DNA from 2 places in the Streptomyces desertarenae genome. Region 2 is predicted to be linked to the other one. Evidence: predicted binding sites of a transcription regulator. Region 2 holds the regulator's gene; the other holds the start of a gene.

Region 1 (9,987 bases), on a different contig from region 2:
GCAGAAGACGACCTTGCGGACCTGGGCCGGGTCGACCGACTCGTCACCGATGACCGGCCGGAAGCCGCCGGAGGTGAACTCCGCCGCCTTGGAGGTCGCCGCCTTGAGCCGGAGCATCGACTTCGGGGTGAAGACGACCAGCGGCTTGTGGTGCGGGTTGTGGACCTGCCAGCGCAGCAGGTGGAAGTAGTTCGACGGCAGGGTCGGCATCGCGACCGTCATGCTGTTCTGCGCGCACAGCTGGAGGAAGCGCTCGATCCGGGCCGAGGAGTGGTCCGGGCCCTGGCCCTCGTAGCCGTGCGGCAGCAGCAGCGTGACGCCGGAGGTCTGGCCCCACTTCTGCTCGGCCGAGGAGATGAACTCGTCCACCACCGTCTGCGCGCCGTTGACGAAGTCGCCGAACTGGGCCTCCCACATCACCAGCGCCTCGGGACGGGCCAGGGAGTAGCCGTACTCGAAGCCCATCGCCGCGTACTCGCTCAGCAGCGAGTCGTAGACGTTGAAGCGGGCCTGGTCCTCGGACAGGTACAGCAGCGGGGTGTAGTCCTCGCCGGTCTCCCGGTCCACCAGCACCGCGTGCCGCTGGCCGAAGGTGCCGCGGCGCGAGTCCTGGCCGGCCAGCCGGACGGGGGTGCCCTCCATCAGCAGCGAGCCGATGGCGAGCGTCTCGCCCATCGCCCAGTCGATCTTGTCCTCCTCCACCATCGCCGCGCGGCGCTGGAGCTGCGGCAGCAGCCTGGGGTGGACGGTGATCCGCTCGGGGATGTTGACCTGCGAGGCGGCGATCCGCTTGAGGACCTCCTGGCTGACGCCGGTCTCCACCGCGACCGGGAACTCCGGCTGCGGCGCCGGGGTCTCGGCCGGGGCCGGGTTGGAGGTGGCGTCGCGGACCTCGGTGAAGACCTTCTCCAGCTGCCCCTGGAAGTCCTGGAGCGCCTGCTCGGCCTCCTCCAGCGTGATGTCGCCCCGGCCGATCAGCGACTCGGTGTAGAGCTTGCGCACCGAGCGCTTCTTGTCGATCAGGTTGTACATCAGCGGCTGGGTGAAGTGCGGGTTGTCGGCCTCGTTGTGACCGCGGCGGCGGTAGCAGATGAGGTCGATGACCACGTCCTTGTTGAACGCCTGGCGGAACTCGAAGGCCAGCCGCGCCACGCGGACGCAGGCCTCCGGGTCGTCGCCGTTGACGTGGAAGATCGGCGCCTCGATCATCCGCGCCACGTCGGTGGCGTACATCGAGGAGCGGGCCGACTCCGGGGGAGCGGTGAAGCCGACCTGGTTGTTGATGACCACGTGCACGGTGCCGCCGGTGCGGTAGCCGCGCAGCTGGGACATGTTCAGGGTCTCGGCCACCACGCCCTGGCCCGCGAAGGCCGCGTCGCCGTGGAGCTGGACGGGCAGGACGGTGAAGTCGGTGCCGCCCTTGCCGATGATGTCCTGCTTGGCGCGGGCCACGCCCTCCACGACCGGGTCCACGGCCTCCAGGTGGGAGGGGTTGGCGGTGAGCGAGACCTTGATCTGCTCGCCGTCCAGGCCGGTGAAGGTGCCCTCGGCGCCCAGGTGGTACTTCACGTCGCCGGAGCCGTGCATCGACTTCGGGTCGAGGTTGCCCTCGAACTCGCGGAAGATCTGGGCGTAGGACTTGCCGACGATGTTGGCCAGCACGTTCAGGCGGCCGCGGTGGGCCATGCCGATGACGACCTCGTCCAGGCGCGCCTCGGCGGCGGCGTCGAGCACGGCGTCCAGCAGCGGGATGACCGACTCGCCGCCCTCCAGCGAGAAGCGCTTCTGGCCGACGTACTTGGTCTGCAGGAAGACCTCGAACGCCTCGGCGGCGTTGAGCCGGCGCAGGATGCGCAGCTGCTCGTCGCGCTCCAGCGAGGCGTGCGAGCGCTCGACGCGGTCCTGGATCCACTTGCGCTGCTTGGGGTCCTGGATGTGCATGTACTCGATGCCGGTGGTGCGGCAGTACGAGTCGCGCAGCACGCCCAGGATGTCGCGCAGCTTCATCACCGACTTGCCGGCGAAGCCGCCGACCGCGAACTCCCGCTCCAGGTCCCACAGGGTGAGCCCGTGCTCGGTGATGTCCAGGTCGGGGTGCTTGCGCTGCTTGTACTCCAGCGGGTCGGTGTCGGCCATGACGTGGCCGCGGACCCGGTAGGAGTGGATCAGGTCGAAGACGCGGGCGGCCTTGGTGACGTCGTCGTCGTGGCTGACGTCGATGTCCCTCAGCCAGCGGACCGGCTCGTAGGGGATCCGCAGCGCCTCGAAGATCTCGTCGTAGAAGTTGTCCTCGCCCAGCAGCAGCTGGTGCATGATCCGCAGGAACTCGCCGGAGGCGGCGCCCTGGATCACGCGGTGGTCGTAGGTGCTGGTGAGCGTCATGACCTTGGAGACGCCCAGCTTGTTCAGGGTGTCCTGCGAGGTGCCCTGGAACTCCGCCGGGTACTCCATGGCGCCGACGCCGAGGATCAGGCCCTGGCCGGGCATCAGGCGCGGCACCGAGTGGACGGTGCCGATGCCGCCGGGGTTGGTCAGCGACGCGGTGACCCCGGTGAAGTCCTCCATCGTCAGCTTGTTGTTCCGGGCGCGGCGGACGATGTCCTCGTAGGCCTGCCAGAACTCGAAGAAGGTGAGGGTCTCGGCCTTCTTGATGGCGGCCACCACGAGCTGGCGCTCGCCGCCCGGCTTCACCAGGTCGATGGCCAGGCCCAGGTTGACGTGGTCGGGCTTGACCAGCGTCGGCTTGCCGTCCTTCTCGGTGTACGAGTAGTTCATCGACGGCATCGCCTTGAGCGCCTTGACCATGGCGTAGCCGATCAGGTGCGTGAAGGACACCTTGCCGCCGCGGGCGCGCTTGAGGTGGTTGTTGATGACGATGCGGTTGTCGACCAGCAGCTTCACCGGGATCGCGCGCACCGAGGTGGCGGTGGGCAGCTCCAGCGAGGCGTTCATGTTCCGGGCGACCGCGGCGGAGGGGCCGCGCAGCGTCACGTACTCGGGCCCGGCGGGCTCCTCGGCCTTCCCGCCCTTCTCGCCGCCGGCGGGCGCGGACTTCGCGGCCGCGGGCTGCGCCTTCGGGGCCGGTGCCGCCGCGGGGGCGGCGGACTCGGGCTGCGCCTTCGGGGCCGGCGTCGCCGCGGGGGCGGCGGGCGCGGTCTCGGCGGCGGACTCGGGCCGCGCCGGAGGCGGGGTCTGGGTCTGGGGCTGGGGCTCAGCGGGCTTCGACGCGGTGGGGGCCGCGGCGCCTCCGGCGGCCTGCCCGGGCTTGTAGTCGGCGAAGAAGTCCCACCAGGCCCGGTCGACGGAGTTCGGGTCCTGGAGGTACTGCTGGTAGATCTCGTCGACGAGCCACTCGTTGGCACCGAACCCGGCGGCGGGACTCTTCCCCTGCCCGTCCTGATCGGTCGTGGGGGACCCTCCCGGCCGGGGGCTGGAGGAGCTCGAAGTCTTGGGGGCCTGTGGCGACACGGCGGCAACCGCCCTCTTCCGCTTACCTGTGTGGGTGGACAGCAGAAATAAAGGCTACGCTCCCCGGCCCGTTCGGTGCAGTCGGCATGGGGTTTGCGTCGCCTAAGTCACATCCTGCGGTGCGTTTCGGCGCTTTCTTTGGCGGGAAACACACCCGGTTCGACAGAATTCGGCAAGGGCCGACCCGGGGAACGGGTCGGCGCCCCGCTCCCTGGTGTCCCGACTCCTCGAACCCTACGTCAACTCCATCGCGGCGGGGTCGCCGGGAAGAGTGACCAGGATCCGGCAGCCCCGGGGGGATTCGGCCACCCGGATCCGCCCGCCGTGCAGATCCACCGCCCAGCGGGCGATGGCCAGCCCCAGCCCCGTTCCCCCGTCGCCGCTCTCGGCCGAGGCGGAGCGGCCGAAGCGCTCGAAGACCCGCTCCCGGTCCGCCTCGGGGATCCCCGGCCCCTCGTCCAGCACCTCCAGGGCCAGGCTCAGCGGTGCCCGCCCGGCCCGCGCGCGCACCGTCACCCGGCCGTGGGGCGGGCTGTGCTTGACGGCGTTGTCGATCAGGTTGGCGACCACCTGGTGCAGCCGCTCGGTGTCGGCGTACGCGCTCAGGCCCGCGGGGGAGACGTCCAGGTGGAGGTGGACGTCGGTGCGGGCGTGGCCCTGCCCCTTGGTCATGTTGGCCTCCTTGAGCACTCCCGCCAGGTAGGGCCACACCTCGAAGCGGCGGACGCGCAGCGGCACCACGCCGTTGTCGAGCCGGGACAGGTCCAGCAGGTGCTCCACGAGGCGGCCCAGCCGCTCGGTCTGCTCCAGGGCGGTCTCCATGGTCACCGGATCGGCCCGGGAGACCCCGTCGACGACGTTCTCCAGCACCGCGCGCAGCGCCGCGATCGGAGTGCGCAGCTCGTGGGAGACGTTGGCGACCAGCTCCTTGCGGTGCCGGTCGGCGGCCTCCAGGTCGGCGGCCATGCGGTTGAAGGTCGCCGCCAGCTCGCCCAGCTCGTCCCTGCGGTCGACGTGGACCCGGCGGGTGTAGTCGCCGCGCGCCATCGAACGCGCCGCGTCCGTCATCTCGTCCAGCGGCGCGGCCAGGCCGTGCGCCACGAACTGCGTGACCAGCAGCGAGGCGATCACCGCCAGCAGCGCGATGACCCGCAGTTCGATCGCCGAGTGGAACGCCACCAGGGTCAGCAGCGTGGTGATGGCCACGGTGGCGATGACCAGCGCGCCCAGCGCGGCCTTGACCGAGCGGTTCGGGTCCAGGGGGCGCAGGCCCTCCCAGGCCCGGCCGCACAGGGCCCGCCCGCGGTGCGCCGCGGCCCTCAGGCCCATTCGGAGGCGGGTGCCGGCGCCTCGAGGGCGTAGCCCACACCGTGGACGGTGCGTATCCGCTCGGCGCCGATCTTCCGGCGCAGGGCCTTGATGTGGCTGTCGACCGTCCGCGTCCCCGAGGCGTCCGCCCAGTCCCACACCTCGGCCAGCAGCTGCTCGCGCGAGAGGACCGCGCGGGGCGAGTTGGCCAGGCAGACCAGCAGGTCGAACTCGGTCGGGGTGAGGTGGACGTCCTTGCCGGAGACCCGGACCCGGCGCTGCGCGTGGTCGATCTCCAGCTCGCCCAGCCGCAGCGTGCCCGAGCGCGGCGCGGTGGCGGCGAGGGTGGCCCGCTCCACGCGGCGCAGCAGGACGTGGGCGCGGGCGACCAGTTCGCGCATGGAGAACGGCTTGGTCATGTAGTCGTCGGCGCCGACGCCGAGGCCGACCAGCATGTCCGTCTCGTCGTCGCGGGCGGTGAGCATCAGCACCGGCACCGGCCGCTGGGCCTGCACCCGGCGGCACACCTCCAGGCCGTCGAAGCCCGGCAGCATCACGTCCAGCACCAGCAGGTCGGGCTGCCACGCCTCGAAGACCTCCACCGCCGCCGGGCCGTCCCCGGCGGTACGGACCTGGAATCCCTCGGCGCGCAGTCTCGCGGCGATCGCCTCGGTGATCGTCGGGTCGTCCTCGACGACCAGCACCCGGCGCTGGGCGCCCGGGGTGGCCGCGGCGGTGCCGCCGTGGGACTGCGTCGTGCTCCTGTGGTGGTCCATATGCGTCTCTGCCCTGCCGCTCGGTTGCCTTGCAGCAGCGTAAAGGCCCTCTCCGCGGGGCGCTACGCCGGTCGGGCGGCGAGGTGGACCACGTCCGGGACGCCTCGGGCGACAGCTGCCTCTTCGGTCCGCACCCGCACGGAACCGGCATCGCGGAGGGAATCCCCGGAGGCCGGGGCGAAGCGGCGGGCACGGCGGCGCCGGGAGCGGCGGACGGTGCACGCGGATCATCCTGCCGCCGCCTCGCGGGGCGGCGGCAGCGCGCCGGAAGCCCGGAGGGCTGATCGCTCAGAGCGAACACGGACGAGGAACACCGCGTTGCGCCGGAGCATTGACAGGACATTGAGTCTTCTCAGCTCAACTTGCCTGCCGAGGGAGAGATCATGGCTCTGTCGCCCACAACGCTCACCCTGCCCGTGGTGCCGCTCGACGACGAGGTCGTGCTGCCCGGGATGGTGGTGCCCCTGGACCTGTCCGACACCGAGGTGCGGGCCGCCGTGGAGGCCGCCCAGTCCGCCGCCGGGAGGGAGGGCGGGGCCGGCGGGGACGCCGGGGCCGGGGACCGGAAGGCGGAGAAGTCCGCCAAGCCCCGGGTGCTGCTCGTGCCGAGAGTGGACGGCACCTACGCGGCCATCGGCGTACTGGGCCGCGTGGAGCAGGTCGGGCGGCTGGCCGACGGCGACCCCGGCGCCCTGATCCGCGGGGTGAGCCGGGTGCGGATCGGCGCCGGCACCACCGGCCCCGGCGCCGCCCTGTGGGTGGAGGGCGCCGAGGTGGAGGAGTCCGCCCCCAGCCCCCTGCCCGGTGCGGTCGCCGAACTGGTCAGGGAGTACAAGGCCCTGGCCACCAGCTGGCTGCGCAAGCGCGGCGCCTGGCAGGTGGTCGACCGCGTCCAGCAGATCGACGACCCCGGGCAGCTCGCCGACAACTCCGGCTACAGCCCGTTCCTGAGCACCGGGCAGCGCGTGAGGCTGCTGGAGACCACCGACCCGGTCGAGCGGCTGCGGCTGGCCACCACCTGGCTGCGCGAGCACCTGGCCGAGCAGGACGTCGCCGAGGCCATCGCCAAGGACGTCCAGGAGGGCGTGGACCGCCAGCAGCGCGAGTTCCTGCTCCGCCGCCAGCTGGAGGCCGTCCGCAAGGAGCTGGCCGAGCTGAGCGGCGACACGGACGGCGGGGGCGACGACTACCGGGCCCGCATCGAGGCCGCCGACCTGCCCGCGGCGGTCCGCGAGGCCGCCCTGAAGGAGGCCGACCGGCTGGAGCGGGCCTCCGAGCAGAGCCCCGAGAGCGGGTGGATCCGCACCTGGCTGGACACCGTCCTGGAGATGCCGTGGAACGAGCGGACCGAGGACGCCTACGACATCGCCGGCGCCCGCGCCGTCCTGGACGCCGACCACGCCGGCCTGGAGGACGTCAAGGAGCGCATCACCGAGTACCTGGCCGTGCGCAAGCGCCGCGCCGAGCGGGGCCTGGGCGTGGTCGGGGGGCGGCGGGGCGGCGCCGTGCTGGCCCTGGTGGGCCCGCCGGGCGTCGGCAAGACCTCGCTGGGCGAGTCCGTGGCCCGCGCCATGGGCCGGAAGTTCGTCCGCGTCGCGCTCGGCGGGGTGCGCGACGAGGCCGAGATCCGCGGCCACCGCCGCACCTACGTCGGCGCCATGCCGGGCCGGATCGTGCGGGCCGTCAAGGAGGCCGGCTCGATGAACCCGGTCGTGCTGCTCGACGAGATCGACAAGGTGGGCAGCGACTTCCGCGGCGACCCGGCCGCGGCCCTCCTGGAGGTGCTGGACCCCGCCCAGAACCACACCTTCCGCGACCACTACCTGGAGGTCGAACTCGACCTGTCCGACGTGGTGTTCCTGGCCACGGCCAACGTCCTGGAGTCCATCCCGCAGCCGCTGCTGGACCGCATGGAACTGGTGCGGCTGGACGGCTACACCGAGGACGAGAAGGTCGTCATCGCCCGCGACCACCTGGTGCCCCGGCAGCTGGAGCGCGCCGGGCTGGACGCCGGCGAGGTGGTGGTCGGGGAGGACGCGCTGCGGAAGCTGGCCGGCGAGTACACCCGCGAGGCGGGCGTGCGCGACCTGGAGCGGTCCGTGGCGCGGCTGCTGCGCAAGATCGCCGCCCAGCACGAGCTGGGCGAGCGCGACCTGCCGCTGACGGTGGGCGCGGACGGCCTGCGCGAGCTGATCGGCCGCCCGCACCACACCCCCGAGTCCGCCCAGGACCCGGCCGAGCGGCGCACGGCGGTGCCGGGTGTGGCCACCGGGCTGGCGGTCACCGGGGCCGGCGGCGACGTGCTGTACGTCGAGGCGTCGCTGGCCGATCCGGAGACGGGCGGCTCGGGGCTGACGCTGACCGGGCAGCTCGGCGACGTGATGAAGGAGTCCGCGCACATCGCGCTCTCCTACCTGCGCTCGCGCGGCACCGAACTGGAGCTGCCCGTCGGCGACCTGAAGGAGCGCGGCGTCCACCTGCACGTCCCGGCGGGCGCGGTGCCCAAGGACGGGCCGAGCGCGGGCATCACCATGACCACCGCGCTGGCCTCGCTGCTGTCGGGCCGTCGGGTCCGCCCGGACGTGGCGATGACGGGCGAGGTCTCGCTGACCGGCCGCGTGCTGCCGATCGGCGGGGTGAAGCAGAAGCTGCTGGCCGCGCACCGGGCCGGGATCACCACGGTGGTCATCCCCAAGCGGAACGAGCCGGACCTGGACGACGTGCCCGAGGAGGTGCTGCGGACGCTGGACGTGCACCCGGTCTCGGACGTCCGCCAGGTGCTGGAGCTGGCCCTGGCGCCGGCCGGGGCGGAGCTGCCGGTCGCGGCCTGAGGCCGCCCGCCGAGCCGTCCCGCCCCGCGCACCGGCCGGCCCCGCGCCGGCAGCCCTTCCCGGGCCGCCGGCGCGGGGCCGCCGCACGCCGTGTGCCGCCGCCCGTCCGACGGGCGGACGGACGGCGGCGTACGGTGGAGGAAGAGGACATACTGATGCCCGCCGCGGCCGCCGCAGACGAGGCGGCCGCGCGAGCCGACGTCCGGTCACCGACCCCGGAAAGGGCCCTGACGTGCACGAGAGCGGGACCGCGGGCGGATGCGGCGCCCCCGGGCCGGAGTTCCTCGCCCTGGAGCGCGAACTGGCCGTCCTCCTGCGGCGGGCCAGGGCCTCCTCCGCCGAACTGGCCCGCGAGGTCCACCCGGACCTGGAGGCGTCGGCCTACGGGCTGCTGGTGCGGCTGGCGGACGCCGGACGGCAGCGCGCCACCGACCTCGCCGCGTACTTCGGCGTCGGACGGGCCACGATGAGCCGTCAGCTGCGCGCCCTGGAGGACCTGGGGCTGATCGTCCGCACCCCGGACCCGGACGACGGCCGCGCCTGGCTGGTGGGGCTGACGGCCGAGGGGCACGAGCGGTTCGCCCGGGTGCGGGCCGCGCGGCGGGACCGGTACGTCCGCCGGCTGGCCTCCTGGGACCGCCGCGAGATCGCCGAGCTGGCCCGGCTGCTGCACCGGCTGAACTCCCCCGGCGCCACCGGGGGACCGGCCCGGCCGGCCCGCGGGCACCGCGCGGCGCCCGCTCCCGGCGCGGGCCGTGCCGGGAGCGCGGAGCAGGACTGATCCCGCGCCGGCCGGCTCAGAACTCCACCAGCACGGCCGTCGCGTCGTCGTGCACCTTGCCGCGCGGGTGGGCCGCCCGGGAGCCGTCCGCGGCCTCGGCGGCGCGGACCCGCGCCACCAGCGACCGCGGCCCCTCCGCGCGCAGCACCGCCATCACCGCGGCCCAGTCGCCCAGCCGGAAGGTCTCCGCCCAGCGGGTCGCCCCGTCGCTCAGCGCGGCCAGCGCGCGCACCCGCTCGCGGGGCAGACGGCCCGTCACCGCGCGCCGGGCCACCGCGGGGTCGGCCGCCGCGGTGAAGAAGCCTCCCTCGGCGTTGCGCAGGCCCTCCAGGTAGGCCGCCCGCTCGCCCGGGGGGAGCTCCCGCGCGGCGGGACGCAGCCGGTCCAGCCGGGTGTCCAGCACGGGCAGCACCGCGCCGTCGACGTCCTCGACCAGCAGGGCGGAGTCGGAGAGCACCAGGTGCTCGACGGCCGTCTCGTCCCAGCGCGCCACCACCACCGTCGCCTGGGGAGTGCGTCTGTGAGAAAGGTCACAGCGGGGGCCGTGGGCGGAGGCGGCCCGCTCGATGGCGGAGGCCAGGCACTGTGTCAGCGTCATATCCCGCCGCGAACCGGACAGTTCGAGCAGCGCTCCGCCCAACCGCGCCACGTACCAGGGGACGTCGTGCTCGCAGCCGGTGTCGTCCGGCGGCGGAGTCACCCCGTCCAGGACGACCAGCGCCCCGCCGCGCCCTGCCGCAGGTAGGGCTACCGATGCGTAGTCCTCGTTGGGCGTCCCCGGGCTCCCCGGCTCGCTCACCGCCTCGATCCGCATGCGCACCAG
Region 2 (9,987 bases):
CGCTCGAAGGCGTCCAGCAGCCGGGTGGCGGTGGCGCCCTGCTGCTCCAGCAGGGCGCTCACCCGGCCGCCCTTGGCGGCGAGCCCGACGAGCAGGTGCTCGGTGGAGACGTAGGCGTCGCCCAGCTCCCCGGCGCGCCGCGAGGCGTCGGCGAGGACGGCCATCAGGTCGCGGTCGGGCTGCGGCCTGGCGACCGTGGAGCCCTGCACGCTGGGCAGCGTCCCCAGCAGCTGTTCGGCGCCGGAGCGCAGGGCCGCCTGGTCGGCCTCGACGGCCGCGAGCAGGTCCCGGATGTTCTCGTTGTCCTGGGCCTCCAGCAGGGCCAGGATCAGATGGGCCGGGGTGATGTCGGGGTGCCCGCCGGTGAGGGCGCGGTTGTTGGCCGCGCTGATCGCGTCCCGGCTCCTGTTCGTCAGCTCGGCGTCCACGGGTGCTCGCTCCTCCTCTGTCGCCCATTCTGCACAAAGCAGCATGCAGTAAGTTGAGTCTATTCCACTCAAGGACGGAACGGGAGGCGTCCCGGGGGTAGTTTCCGGGGCATGGAACGGCAGACCGGGCGGGAGAAGCCCCAGGACGGTACCCGGGACGGCGGCGCACCCGGCGGCGGCACGGAAGCGGTGGGGCGGGACGGCGGCACCGCGCGGCGCGGCCGGCGTGACCCGCGGCACCCGGAGGAGGCCTACCTCGCCTTCTGGCGCGAGCGGCACCTGTGCACCCTCACCACGCTCCGCCCGGACGGGACGCCGCACGTCGTGCCCGTCGGGGTGACGTACGACCCGCGGGCCGGGGTGGCGCGGGTCATCACCCGCCGCTCCAGCACCAAGGTCGCCAACGTGCTGGCCGCCGCGGACCGCCCCGGCGGCGCCCGGGTCGCCGTCTGCCAGGTGGACCGCCGGCGCTGGGCCACCCTGGAGGGCGCCGCGACCGTGCGCACCGACCCGGAGGCCGTGGCGGACGCCGAGGCCCGGTACGCCGAGCGCTACCGGCGCGTCCCGTCGCCCAATCCGGAGCGGGTGGTCATCGAGATCGCCGTGGACCGGGCGCTGGGCAGCGTCTGACCGGCCCGCCCGAAGCGGGCGGCGCACCCGCGGCACGGCACCGCCCCGCCCGGTCGCACAAGCGGGCGGGGCGGCGGTCCGGGGGGCGGGGCGCGGCGGGACCGTCGGCGGTCAGCGGCCCGCCGCCGCCAGCAGCTCCCGCGCCTGTGCGGGGAAGGGGCGGCCCAGCACCCGGCCGCGGTCGTCGCCGACGGAGACCACGGCCACCACCGTGCCGGACTGGTCCTGCGCGTCGTAGTCCTGGAGCCACGGGCCGCCGCTGGAACCCTGCGTCAGGTCGCAGGACTCCAGCAGCAGTCCGCCCACGTTCGGCTGCTGGGTGTCGCGCTCGGTCAGCAGGGTGGGGACGCCCGCGCAGTGGCCCAGCGTCTCGCCGTCGTACGGCTCCCCGGCCGGGTAGCCCAGGGCCAGCGTCCGCCGGGAGGGATCGACGGGCTCGAAGTCGACGCGGTTGGCGCCGACGGTCTCCTGGATCGTCCGCCCGTCCCGGCGCTCGACGGTCAGGAAGGCGTAGTCGTGCGGCAGGGCCTGGGGCAGCCTGCCGCTCTTCCAGGCGGGAGCCAGGTGCACCGACGTCACGCGCCAGCCGTCCCGGGCGGCGTTCGCGGTGCCGTTGCGGTCGTAGGCGGGGACGAACCAGGCCTGCTCCCAGCGGGGCTCCCCGGGGTTGTGGACGCAGTGCGCGGCGGTGACGACGACGCTCCCGTTGGGGGCGTCCACGACGGCTCCGGAGCAGGCGAGCAGCTGGCCGTCCGGGTAGCTGCCGACGAGTTTCCCGACCGTCCGCACCGTGCCGCCCGGCCACGGTGCCTGCACTCCCGCCCGGGCGGTGCCGCTCTGCTGCCCGGCCGCGGGGGCGTGCGCCGGGCCGGCCGCGGGGGCGTCCGGCGGGGCGGCGCCCAGCAGGGCGGCGGAGGTCGCGATGGTGACGAGTCCGGCTATGACAGCACGTATGTTGCCCATACCCACACGCTGCGCGCCGACGGCACGGGCAGGCCATCCGCACACCGCCGATCAGGTGGCGGACCGGCTCCGTCCGGGTGGCGGCCGGCGGGTCCGCACATACCGGGCGCCCACGCGCCGGAGGCGTACGCCCGGACGTGTGCCCCCGGACGGGTGTCCGCGCGCGGACCGCCGGAGCGCGCCGGGGCCCGGACGGCGGACCGCCCGGGCCCGGGAGACGTCCGCGGACCGGCCCCTGCGGGTCAGTCGGCGCCGCGCTGCGGCCGCCAGACCACCAGCGCGCTGGACTGCTGCACGTCCTGGTAGGGCACCAGGTCGCGGCGGTAGGAGGCGTGCACCTGCGCCTCGCGCTGGCGCATGGCCACCGCCGCGCCCTCGACCGCCTGCTGGAGTTCGGCGACCTTGGCCTGGAGGGCCGCGACCTGGTTCTCCAGCTCGATGATGCGCTTGATGCCCGCCAGGTTGATGCCCTCGTCCTGCGACAGCCGCTGCACCTGGCGCAGCATCTGGATGTCCCGGGCCGAGTAGCGCCGGCCGCGCCCGGCGGTGCGGTCGGGGGAGACGAGACCGAGCCGGTCGTACTGCCGCAGCGTCTGCGGGTGGAGCCCCGAGAGCTGTGCCGCCACGGAGATGACGTAGACCGGCGAGTCGTCCGTCAGCTCGTAGGGGTTGGCGCGCCCCCGTCCCGGGCCCTGTCGTCCGCGGCCGTAGCCGTCCATATCGGTCATTCTCCCTTCGCGGCCTCGAACAGCGCCGCCCGCGGGTCCTCGCCCGCGGTCGCCTCACGGTAGGACTCCAGCAGATCCCGTGCCTTGTCGTCCAGACCCTTCGGGACCGCCACCTCTATGGTGACCAGCAGGTCGCCCCGGGTGCCGTCCTTGCGCACCGCGCCCTTGCCGCGGGCGCGCATCGTCCGGCCGCTCGGAGTGCCGGCCGGCAGCCTGAGGGTGACCGGCGGGCCGCCCAGGGTGGGCACCTTGATCTCGCCGCCGAGCGCCGCCTCCGGGAAGGTGACGGGCACGGTGACCGTCAGGTTGTCGCCCTTGCGGCCGAAGACCGGGTGGGGCTCGACGTGGACCACCACGTACAGGTCTCCGTTCGGTCCTCCGCGCTCGCCCGGCGCGCCCTTGCCGCGCAACCGGATCCGCTGGCCGTCCGAGACGCCCGCCGGGATGCGGACCTGCATCGTGCGCGAGCTGGTCGCCCGGCCGCTGCCCTTGCAGACGTCGCACGGGTTCTCGGCGATCAGGCCCCGGCCCTTGCAGTCCACGCACGGGTCGGTGAGCGAGAAGCCGCCCCCGCCGCCGCGGCTGACCTGGCCGGTGCCCACGCAGGTCGGGCAGACCCGCGGGGTGCCGTTCCTGTCACCGGTGCCCGAACACGCCTTGCACGCCGCCGAGCTGGACATCCGCAGCGGGACCGTGGCCCCGTCCGCCGCCTCGGTGAAGCTGAGCGTCACCTCGGACTCGATGTCCTGGCCGCGGCGCGGCTGGGTGCGCGCACCGGGCCCCCGGCCGCCGAACAGGCCGCCGAAGACGTCGCCGAGGCCGCCGCCGAAGCCGCCCGCGCCGCCGCCTCCGCCCTGGGCGCCCCCGAAGAGGTCGCCCAGGTCGAAGTTGAAGCCGCCGGGGCCGCCCGCCGGGCCGGGGCGGAAGCCGCCGGCGCCGAACAGGGCGCGCGCCTCGTCGTACTCCTTGCGGCGCTTGGGGTCACCGAGGACGTCGGCGGCCTCGGAGATCTCCTTGAAGCGCTCCTCGGCCCGCGCGTCGCCCTTGTTGGCGTCCGGGTGGTACTCGCGGGCGAGCTTCCGGTACGCCTTCTTGATCTCCGCCTCGGTGGCGTCCTTGGGGACGCCGAGGATCTTGTAGTAGTCCTTCTCCACGAAGTCCTTCGTACTCATCCCCGGCGTCCCTCCTCTCGGTCTTCCCTCGCGTCAGCCCTGCTCCGGGCCACCGCTCTCCTCATCAGCTGCCGTCTCCGCCTGCTGGTCCCCGTCGCCCTTGGCGGGCTGGGCGCCGGGCTGCGGCTCGGCGACCCCGACCCGCGCGGGGCGGATCGTGCGCTCGCCGATGCGATACCCGGGCTGGAGGATCTGCACGCACGTCGTCTCGGTGACGTCGGGCGAGTACGAGTGCATCAGGGCCTCGTGCACCGTCGGGTCGAAGGGCTCGCCCTCCTTGCCGAACTGCTGCAGGCCCATCTTGGCCACGACCGTCTCCAGCGACTCGGCCACCGACTTGAAGCCGCCGACCAGCTCGCCGTGGTCCCGCGCGCGGCCGATGTCGTCCAGCACCGGAAGCAGCTCGGTGAGCACGTTGGCCACCGCGATCTCCTTGACCGCCACCCGGTCCCTCTCGACCCGGCGGCGGTAGTTGGAGAACTCCGCCTGGAGCCGCTGGAGGTCCTGGGTGCGCTCGTTGAGCGCGGTGCGCGCCTGGTCGAGCTGCGCGGTCAGCGCGGTCCGCTCGGCATCCCCGGCCGGGGCCTCCGGGCCCGCCTCGTCGGCGGGACCGGAGGTCTGCGCGGCGTCACCGGACTGCTGCTCGGGCTGCTGCCCGCCGTGCTCCGCGGAGTCGGTGGGGACGTCGGGCTCCTGCTCGAAACCCGGGGTCTCCTCCGTCACGCTGCATCACCCTTGTTCGACTTGTCGTCGTCGACGATCTCGGCGTCCACCACGTCGTCGTCGCCGTCGGCCCTGGCGCCGGAGGCGCCGGCGGCACCGCCCGCGGCCTGCTGGCCCTGGGCGTCGGCGTACAGCGCCTGGCCCAGCTTCTGGCTGGTGGAGGCGACCTTCTCCGACGCCTCGCGGATCGCGGCGGTGTCCTCTCCCTTGAGCTTCTCCTTCAGGTCGGCCACCGCGGCTTCGACCTCGCTCTTCACGTCACCGGGAACCTTCTCCTCGTTGTCCTTGAGGAACTTCTCGGTGGTGTAGACGAGCTGCTCGGCCTGGTTGCGCGTCTCGGCGGCCTCGCGGCGGCGGTGGTCCTCCTCCGCGTACTGCTCGGCCTCGCGCATCATGCGCTCGATGTCGTCCTTGGGGAGGGCCGAGCCGCCGGTGACGGTCATGCGCTGCTCCTTGCCGGTACCGAGGTCCTTGGCGGAGACGTGCATGATGCCGTTGGCGTCGATGTCGAAGGTGACCTCGATCTGCGGGACGCCGCGCGGCGCCGGGGGCAGGCCGGTCAGCTCGAACATGCCGAGCTTCTTGTTGTACGCGGCGATCTCGCGCTCGCCCTGGTAGACCTGGATCTGCACCGACGGCTGGTTGTCCTCGGCGGTGGTGAAGATCTCCGAGCGCTTGGTCGGGATCGTGGTGTTGCGCTCGATCAGCTTGGTCATGATGCCGCCCTTGGTCTCGATGCCGAGGGACAGCGGGGTGACGTCCAGCAGCAGGACGTCCTTGACCTCGCCCTTGAGCACGCCGGCCTGGAGGGAGGCGCCGATGGCGACGACCTCGTCCGGGTTGACGCCCTTGTTGGCCTCCTTGCCGCCGGTCAGCTCCTTGACGAGCTCGGCGACGGCGGGCATGCGGGTGGAGCCGCCCACGAGGACCACGTGGTCGATCTCGGAGAGCTGGATGCCGGCGTCCTTGATCACGTTGTTGAACGGGATCTTGCAGCGCTCCAGCAGGTCCTGGGTCAGCTGCTGGAACTGGGCCCGGGTGAGCTTCTCGTCCATGTGCAGCGGGCCCTCGGCCGACGCCGTGATGTAGGGCAGGTTGATGGTGGTCTCGGTCGAGCTGGAGAGCTCGATCTTCGCCTTCTCCGCCGCCTCGCGCAGGCGCTGGAGGGCCATCTTGTCCTTGGACAGGTCCACGCCGTGGGCGTTCTGGAACTGCTTGACCAGGTAGTCGACGATCCGCTGGTCCCAGTCGTCGCCGCCGAGGTGGTTGTCGCCGTTGGTGGCCTTCACCTCGACGACGCCGTCGCCGATCTCCAGCAGCGAGACGTCGAACGTACCGCCGCCGAGGTCGAAGACCAGGATGGTCTGGTCCTCCTTCTCCAGGCCGTAGGCCAGGGCGGCGGCGGTGGGCTCGTTCACGATGCGCAGGACGTTGAGGCCCGCGATCTCGCCGGCCTCCTTGGTGGCCTGGCGCTCGTGGTCGTTGAAGTACGCCGGGACGGTGATCACGGCGTCGGTGACCTTCTCGCCCAGGTAGGCCTCGGCGTCGCGCTTGAGCTTCTGCAGCACGAAGGCGCTGATCTGCTGGGGGTTGAAGTCCTTGCCGTCCAGGTTGATCTTCCAGTCGGTGCCCATGTGGCGCTTGACCGACCGGATCGTCCTGTCCACGTTGGTGACGGCCTGGCGCTTGGCCACCTCGCCGACCAGCACCTCGCCGTTCTTCGCGAAGGCCACAACGGACGGCGTGGTCCTGGCGCCCTCGGCGTTGGTGATGACGGTGGGCTCACCGCCTTCGAGAACACTGACGACGGAGTTCGTCGTACCCAGGTCGATGCCGACCGCACGTGCCATTTCGGGTTCCTCCAGCCATGCCTTGAGTAGATCCGGCTCAAGAGTGCCGCAGGAGCAGGGCCAGCGTCAAGAGAGGTGAGTCGCCCTGGCTCAAGTCTCCTCCCGCACAACGGCTCATGGGCGGACGCCCGCCCCCGGCCTCCCGGTCAACTCCCCCCGGCCGCCGGGCCGCTGGGCCTCACCGGTGCGGTCCGGCAGCCTCCCGCGGCTCCCGCGGTCCCGGGCGGCCGCGGCCGCCCCACCGCTCCCCCGGACGGGCTCGAACTCGACGACGAGGACGGCCGCGTCGTCGCGCAGCCCCCGCCCGGTGTGCCGGTCCACGGCCTCCAGCAGCAGCTGCGGCAACCGGTCCACCGGCGCTCCGCCCAGCTCGGAGAGGGTGGGGGCCAGCGGGAAGAAGCGGCCGTCCTCGTCGCGCGCCTCGTCGATCCCGTCGGTGTAGAGCACCAGCCGGTCGCCGGGGCCGCACCGGGGGTGGGAGGTCTGGCCCCAGCCGTCGGCCCGGTCCTCGGTGAAGCGGTGCACCAGGCCCAGCGGCGGCAGCGGCTCCACCTCCAGCGGCAGGCAGCCGGCGGGGGTGAGCAGCAGGGGCGGGGGATGCCCCAGGTCCACGACGCGCATCCCGGTGGCGTCGATCTCCATCAGCACGGCGGTGACGAACAGCTCCTCCCCCTCCTCGCCCCCCATGTCCTCCGCGCACCGGGCCACCGCGCGCGAGCAGCGGCCCGCCACCGTCGTCAGCGCCTCCTCGTAGTGGGCCGCCTCCCGGAAGGCGCCCAGCACCACGGCGGCCGTGCGGATGGCGGGCAGGCCCTTGCCCCGCACGTCGCCGACGATCAGCCGGGTGCGGTCGCGGCCGGCCACGACCTCGTACAGGTCACCGCCGATCAGCGTGTCGGTCTCGGCGGCGCTGTAGCCGGCCGCCAGCCGCAGCCCGTGCGCGCGCGGCGGCACCGGGGAGAGCAGGGCCAGCTGGGCGGCCTCGGCCACCTGCCTGATCCGCACCAGCTGCCCCTCGCGCCGCTGCCGGGCCGTGCTCGCCACCAGCGCGGCGAGGCCCACCACGGCCAGTGAGACCAGGACGGTCGGGGCGTTGCCGTCGTCGCTCCCCCGGCCCGGGCCGGGCAGGGTCAGGGCGCCCACGGCCAGGGCGGCGGCGGTGACGGCCAGCACGTCGCGGGAGCGCCCACGGATGGCGGCGAGGGCGGGCACCGGGGAGAGCAGCGGACCGGCGCGGACCACGTGCCCGCCGAGCCCGTCGGCGAGCTGGACGGCGGCCACCGCCACGACGAGCAGCCAGGGCAGGAGCAGCCAGATCCACCTCCACCCCCACAGCCGCCCCCACAGCCGCTCCCAGGAGGCCGGGGCGGCGCGGGCGGGCCCTGCGCGCAGAGGGCGCATGGGGGGACTTCCTCTCCCTGCCGCGAGAACCGAACTCATCCCTTTTTACAGCATTTCTCAGCAATTAAGCAGATGCGAGGGTCTATAGGATGGACTCCCCCGCCTCCCCCGCGTCCGCCCCGGGCCCCCGCGGCCCCGCTCCGGACGCCCGGGGAAGGCCCGGGGACGGCCCGCCCGGCAAGGGTCGCCTCAGCGACGCAGATCACCGTGTGAGTGGCTACAGACGGCCGCTGTCAGTGGGTAGTCTCGTACAGATCGGATAAGTTACCGCTTAGTAAGCTTGCAGCAGCAGGCACCGCCCCCGCAGGTTCGAGGAGCCGTCATGCAACTCGCCGCGATCGTCGTCTCGCTGGTACTCACCGCGGTCGGCGTTGCGCTCTTGGCCCGCGCCGTCGCGCAGATCTACCGGTTCGTGAGGCTCGGCCAGCCGGTGCCGGCGGGCAGCCGCACCGACGACCCGAAGCAGCGGACGATCACCCTGGTCAAGGAGTTCCTCGGCCACACCCGGATGAACCGGTGGGGGATCGTCGGCTTCGCGCACTGGTTCGTCGCGATCGGCTTCCTGACCCTCCCGCCGACGCTGGCCCAGGCCTACGGGCAGCTCTTCCGAGCCGACTGGACCCTCCCGGTCCTCGGCGGCTTCCTGCCGTTCGAGATGTACATCGAGTTCATCGGCCTGGCCACGGTCCTCGGCATCCTCGTGCTGATGGCGATCCGGCTGCTCAACCTGCCCACCCGCCCCGGCCGCAAGTCCCGCTTCGCCGGCTCGACCGCCTGGCAGGCCTACTTCGTCGAGTACGTCATCCTCACCATCGGCCTGGCGATCCTGGTGCTGCGCGGCCTGGAGGGCGCGATCCACCACGTCGACGGCTACGAGGCGGCGTACTTCGTCTCCTACCCCCTGGTCGCGGCCTTCGACGGGCTGGACGCCGGCACCCTGCAGAACCTGGTCTACCTCACCGCGATGGTCAAGATCGGCACCTCGATGATCTGGATGATCACGGTGTCGCTCAACACCGCCATGGGCATCGCCTGGCACCGCTTCCTGGCGTTCCCCAACATCTGGTTCAAGCGCCGGGCCGACGGCGAGGTGGCGCTCGGCCCCCTCCAGCCGATGACGTCGGGCGGCAAGCCGATCGACTTCGAGGACCCGGGCGAGGACGACGTCTTCGGCGTCTCCCAGGTCGAGCAGTTCTCCTGGAAGGGCATCCTCGACTTCTCCACCTGCACCGAGTGCGGCCGCTGCCAGTCGCAGTGCCCCGCCTGGAACACCGGCAAGCCGCTCTCCCCGAAGCTGCTGATCATGTCGCTGCGCGACCACGCGCACGCCAAGGCCCCCTACCTGCTCGCCGGCGGCGGCAAGACCGCGGAGGGCGAGGAGAAGGCCGGCGAGGAGCAGCTGAGGGACGTCCCCGCCGCCGCCCTGGCGGAGGCCGAGCGCCCGCTGGTCGGCACGCTGGAGGAGAACGGCGTCATCGACCCGGACGTGCTGTGGTCCTGCACCACCTGCGGCGCCTGCGTCGAGCAGTGCCCCGTCGACATCGAGCACGTCGACCACATCGTCGACATGCGCCGCTACCAGGTGATGATCGAGTCCTCGTTCCCGTCCGAGGCGGGCACGATGCTGAAGAACCTGGAGAAGAAGGGCAACCCCTGGGGCCTGGCCAAGAAGCAGCGCCTGGAGTGGACCAAGGAGGTCGACTTCGAGGTGCCGGTCGTCGGCAGGGACATCGAGGACCTGTCCGAGGTCGACTACCTGTACTGGGTCGGCTGCGCCGGCGCCCTGGAGGACCGCGCCAAGAAGACCACCAAGGCCTTCGCCGAGCTGCTGCACATCGCGGGCGTGAAGTTCGCGATCATGGGCGGCGACGAGAAGTGCACCGGTGACTCCGCCCGCCGGCTGGGCAACGAGTTCCTCTTCCAGCAGCTCGGCCAGGAGAACGTGGCCATGCTGAACATGGCCTTCGGCGAGGACGAGGACGAGGGCGTCACCGTCGAGCGGTCCAAGAAGAAGATCGTCGCGACCTGCCCGCACTGCTTCAACACGATCGCCAACGAGTACCCGCAGCTCGGCGGGCACTACGAGGTCGTC

What was found. Region 2 encodes HspR, which represses chaperone genes until heat shock. Its sites were predicted from a motif close to TTGAGNNNNNNNNNCTCAA; they were not measured.
Region 1: a site for HspR is predicted at 5,895-5,913, ahead of lon (endopeptidase La). Genes of this name have one in related genera too.

Annotation. Positions count from the first base shown of each region.
Region 1 is NZ_JBHUFU010000005.1:146,117-156,103, forward strand. Features, by position in the region: gene ACFSJS_RS10545 (multifunctional oxoglutarate decarboxylase/oxoglutarate dehydrogenase thiamine pyrophosphate-binding subunit/dihydrolipoyllysine-residue succinyltransferase subunit) at 1-3,468, opposite strand, end outside; gene ACFSJS_RS10550 (sensor histidine kinase) at 3,703-4,797, opposite strand; gene ACFSJS_RS10555 (response regulator transcription factor) at 4,788-5,552, opposite strand; partial or broken gene ACFSJS_RS10560 (spermidine synthase) at 5,615-5,713, opposite strand; gene lon (endopeptidase La) at 5,936-8,383, shown strand; gene ACFSJS_RS10570 (MarR family winged helix-turn-helix transcriptional regulator) at 8,616-9,164, shown strand; gene ACFSJS_RS10575 (hypothetical protein) at 9,181-9,978, opposite strand.
Region 2 is NZ_JBHUFU010000018.1:36,093-46,079, reverse strand. Features, by position in the region: gene clpB (ATP-dependent chaperone ClpB) at 1-428, opposite strand, end outside; gene ACFSJS_RS23970 (pyridoxamine 5'-phosphate oxidase family protein) at 618-1,058, shown strand; gene ACFSJS_RS23965 (trypsin-like serine peptidase) at 1,170-2,021, opposite strand; gene ACFSJS_RS23960 (heat shock protein transcriptional repressor HspR) at 2,264-2,740, opposite strand; gene dnaJ (molecular chaperone DnaJ) at 2,746-3,921, opposite strand; gene grpE (nucleotide exchange factor GrpE) at 3,955-4,644, opposite strand; gene dnaK (molecular chaperone DnaK) at 4,641-6,494, opposite strand; gene ACFSJS_RS23940 (PP2C family protein-serine/threonine phosphatase) at 6,609-7,895, opposite strand; gene ACFSJS_RS23935 (heterodisulfide reductase-related iron-sulfur binding cluster) at 8,218-9,987, shown strand, end outside.